Regions from separate parts of the Lysinibacillus sp. F12 genome, predicted to be linked through region 1. Evidence: riboswitches for the same ligand, from Rfam matches in the RefSeq annotation. Region 1 holds a riboswitch; the other holds the start of a gene.

Region 1 (2,208 bases):
TATCAAATTGCTTTAGCACTTTGTAAGGAAGTGAAAGCACTAGAAACGGCAGGTATCTCCATTATTCAAGTGGATGAACCAGCACTAAGAGAAGGGCTACCTCTTCGTAAAGAAAATTGGGGGGCTTACCTAGACTGGGCAATCAATGCCTTCAAACTTGCTACCTCGAGTGTAAAAGATACAACACAAATTCATACACATATGTGTTACTGCGAATTTAACGATTTCATAGAACCCATTAGTGCGCTAGATGCTGATGTGATTTCTATTGAAACATCACGAAGCCATGGAGAGCTTATTTCTTCACTTCAAGTGCATCCTTATACAAAAGGGATTGGATTAGGTGTATACGATATTCATAGTCCACGTGTGCCGAGTGAGGGAGAAATGTTAGCCATCATGAGAGATAGTTTACAAGTTTTAGACAAACATCAATTTTGGATTAATCCGGACTGTGGCTTAAAAACAAGGAAAGAGCCAGAAACAATAGCGGCTTTAGCTAATATGGTGGCTGCTACCAAACTATTGCGTCAGGAGGTGAAGGAATCTATATCGAGATAACGAGAGATAAAAGGAGTTAAGCAAAGATCAGGTTATCTGCCTGGTCTTTTTGTATCTGTTTATTATATTCAGAAAATAAAATTGACGTGAACATTTGAGCATGTTATGTTTATTACTAATTTCAAATATTGCATTACAAGTTTGAATGAAATTATTTTTCGTTCGATTAAAAGGAAAATGGGTGTAAATCCCATGCTGTCCCGCAGCTGTAAATGAGGAGTTTTGTTTCGATGACCACTGAGTTTTTTCTTGGGAAGGTGAAGCAAAATGATGATTCATAAGCCAGAATGCCTGCTTGTAAGAAGATTCATTGATGATCTACGAAAGATAGGGAGATGGATGGTAGCTTACGTATTGTAGGTTTATCTGTCCTTATTCTTGTAGAATAAGGTTTTTTTATGCCTTCTTTCTATTCAATTTGTAGATATGAACAGGGAATAGAGATAGGAGATAAAAAATGAGATGGACGAAGTATTTACTGCCTTACATGCTTGTTTTGACCTTCAGTTTTCTTGCAGGTTGTACAAGCACGGAAAAAGACAAAGGAAACTCAGCATCAACTGAACAGACAGATGAAAAAATGATTACGATTGGTTGGCCATTAGATGTAGGCCCATTAAACCCCCATACATATTTACCAAATCAGATGACTGCTCAAGCAATGGTTTATGAATCTTTAGTGGCGTATAACGATGATGGGACAATTACGCCAAAGCTAGCAGAAAGCTGGGTCATCTCAGAGGATAAAACTGCTTATACGTTCCATTTACGCAAGGATGTTAACTATTCGGATGGGACTGCCTTTAATGCTGATAATGTGATTCGCAATTTTGATGCGGTATTAGCGAATCGTGACATGCATTCTTGGATGGGCATGGTCAACCATATAAAAGAGGTCGTCAAAGTAGATGAATCAACAATACGTTTGCAATTAGACGAACCGTATTACCCTGTGTTAAACGAATTAGCCTTTGTCAGACCATTCCGTTTTTTAGGGGATAATGGCTTCCCAGACGGCGATAAGACAAATGATTCCATTCAATCAGCTATTGGCACAGGGCCATGGGTTTTAACCGACTATAAAAAAGATGAATATGCTTTATTTAGCCGTAATGAACATTATTGGGGAGAAAAGCCTCTCGTAGATAAAATAAAGGTTAAAATCATCCCAAATTCGGAATCCATTTCGTTAGCCTTTGAAAATGAAGAATTAGATGTCATTTATGGGCGAGGGGTTATTAGTTTAGATAACTATACGTATTTAAGAGATAGTGGCAAATATAGAACAGCTACATCTGAGCCACTGTCTACGAAAGCATTACTGTTCAATACACAGTCTGGACCGTTAGCTGAGCTAAAGGTTCGACAAGCAATGCAATATGCTATCAATAAGGAACAAATGGTAGAAAGCATTACACATGGTACAGAAAAAGTGGCTAACACGCTATTTTGGGAAGCAATTCCATATGCCAATATTGATTTAGCCCCCATTATATATAATCCTGAAAAAGCACAGAAATTGCTAGAGGAAGCTGGATGGACGCTACAGAAGGGTGAAAAAATTCGTTCAAAAAATGGTCAACCCCTTACATTAGATTTAATCTATATTGCTACTGATGCCATTCAAAAACCTATGGCAGAGTTAAT
Region 2 (2,208 bases), on a different contig from region 1:
ATTTAATATTTCTTGTTGGAAAGTGCTAGAGCCTGCTGTATATATTTCAGGCTTTGGACTAATCTCTAAATAAACATTTTTGGGTGTTTTTACTTCTTTAACCTTTGTTTTCACATCAGCGATTTTTGCTTTAATTTCTTCGTTTAATGCCTTTCCTTTTTCCTTCACATCCATAACGGCAGCAATTTGTTCGATATCTCCATATACATCATCGAATGTAGCCGCTGATTGAATAACAAACACTTTAATTCCTGCATCTTCGAGTGGCTTAAGTGCATCCTTCTTACCAATCGTATACGCAATCACAACATCTGGCTTTAACGCTATAATTCGCTCACTGTTATAATTCACAGTATCAGAAACACGTTCGATTTTTTGAGCTGCTTCTGGATAAGTATCATATTCAGTGGCACCTACAATTTTATCGCCAACCCCTAGTGCAAATAGAATTTCTGTGTTACTAGGTTGTAAAGACACAACTGTTTTTGGCACTTCCTTAAACTCTATTTCCACACCACGATCATCGGTTACTTTATAACTTGTTTGCTCAATCTTTTGTTCATCTTGAGACACATCCTTATTTTTTGTATCTCCCGCGGTACCACAACCTGCTAAAACGAGCGCTAGCAATAAGACCGATAGCCAGTGTAAATTAAATAGTTTCTTCATTATTATTCACCTTTTTCTTTTTCATTGGATAGGATTTACTCATAAACGGAATTTCAGCTATTCCGGCTTGTTGATTCATATAGACAGCCATTACAAAACATACATTGGCTAATAAGCCTAAATAATCAAAGAGAATAGACGGCACCTCTTGTTCTTCTGAAACCTTGTGTAAAGTTCGATACGATTTTTTCGCCTCACTACGGCAAAGATGTAGAGCAGCCGCTGCCTCTGTTCCTTGAGGTAAAACAAAATTTTGAATCTCATCCTTCACATGACGAACATAAAAATCATAGCGCGCACTTAACCAGGATAGATCTTCATCTGTAACTGCTAGCTTTCCACGAACAGAGCCATTAACATGATAAGCCATAGGTAAAATCTGCATTAAATCATCTGCAACAGCCTGGACATCCTCTTTCTTCACTACAGCTAGTGCAACCCCTATATGCGTTGTTAAACTATCTGTGCGAATCTCAAAATCGACAGTTGAAGCCCTCTCACGCATAAAAGGATAACAAGAATAACGTGCATCTTTTTTCAATCTACTATCCCCCCATTTTTCCAAATGAAAATTCTCGCTTGTTCAGTACATAAAAAAACGTCGCTCCTCACGCAAAGGAACGACGAAAATAACATAATGATTGTCATACAAACACGACACTGCCTATGTATTTGCCGTATATCCTCCTAGCTTCCGAAGAGTTGTTATACGTTCAAATAAAGGTCGGTCTCCTGGCTTGTACAATGCTATTATATGAAATATATAATAGCTATAAAGAACCTTCCCATTTCCTACGAAACAGTGGCTAATCTTTATAATGGCTGTACTTACAGTTGCGGAAACAGCTTCGGCTTTTACCGAATTCCCGATTATGCTAGCAAGCACCTTTATTCTGCAAGAATAATTCACTTGTAATGCAGTTTATCATAGATTGATAGGAAAAAATAGTTACGTACAAAAAGGATACTCGTTTTATAGGCGATATCATAGCATTAAAGTTACTCGACTATAATACTTTTTCAATTGCTTGCTCAATATCAAGCTGTGAGTCTGTAGGCTCAAAGCGAGCTACGGTTTTTCCGCTTGCATCTACTAAAAATTTAGTAAAATTCCAGCGAATATTTCGACCATCTAAGAAACTTGGAGCAAATTGAACGATCGCCTCAGCCAGCATTTTCTCCTGCATGCTTGCTTTCCCGAATTCACGGAAATCGACTTCATGTTTTAAATAATTAAATAAAGGATGTGTCGTCTCACCATTTACTTGGATAAGCTCAAAAATGGGGAACGTAACTCCGTAGTTTACTTTACAAAGATGCGCAGTTTCCTCTCCATCTTCTGGATTTTGGTGGCCAAATTGATCGCAAGGAAAACCTAGAACGACAAAATTATTTTTTACATATTTATCGTACATTTTTTGTAAGTCCTCAAATTGATATGTAAATCGGCACTGATTAGCTGTATTAACTATTAGCAATGTTTTACCGCGAAATGTTTCCATTGATAAAATTTCACCATTCGGCTTTCGTACTAAATAA

The links. A riboswitch is a leader RNA that binds a small molecule or an ion and turns the genes downstream of it on or off. The one in region 1 is predicted to bind cobalamin.
Region 2: linked by a shared signal. The riboswitch ahead of AC3CH7_RS19755 (hypothetical protein) and the one ahead of nikA (nickel ABC transporter substrate-binding protein) in region 1 are both predicted to bind cobalamin.

Annotation. Positions count from the first base shown of each region.
Region 1 covers NZ_JBYMLP010000002.1:245,307-247,514, reverse strand. The annotation lists gene metE (5-methyltetrahydropteroyltriglutamate--homocysteine S-methyltransferase) at 1-561, shown strand, start outside; cobalamin riboswitch at 682-874, shown strand; gene nikA (nickel ABC transporter substrate-binding protein) at 1,019-2,208, shown strand, end outside.
Region 2 covers NZ_JBYMLP010000005.1:105,257-107,464, forward strand. The annotation lists gene AC3CH7_RS19750 (ABC transporter substrate-binding protein) at 1-669, opposite strand, end outside; gene AC3CH7_RS19755 (hypothetical protein) at 653-1,210, opposite strand; cobalamin riboswitch at 1,375-1,574, opposite strand; gene AC3CH7_RS19760 (glutathione peroxidase) at 1,677-2,208, opposite strand, start outside.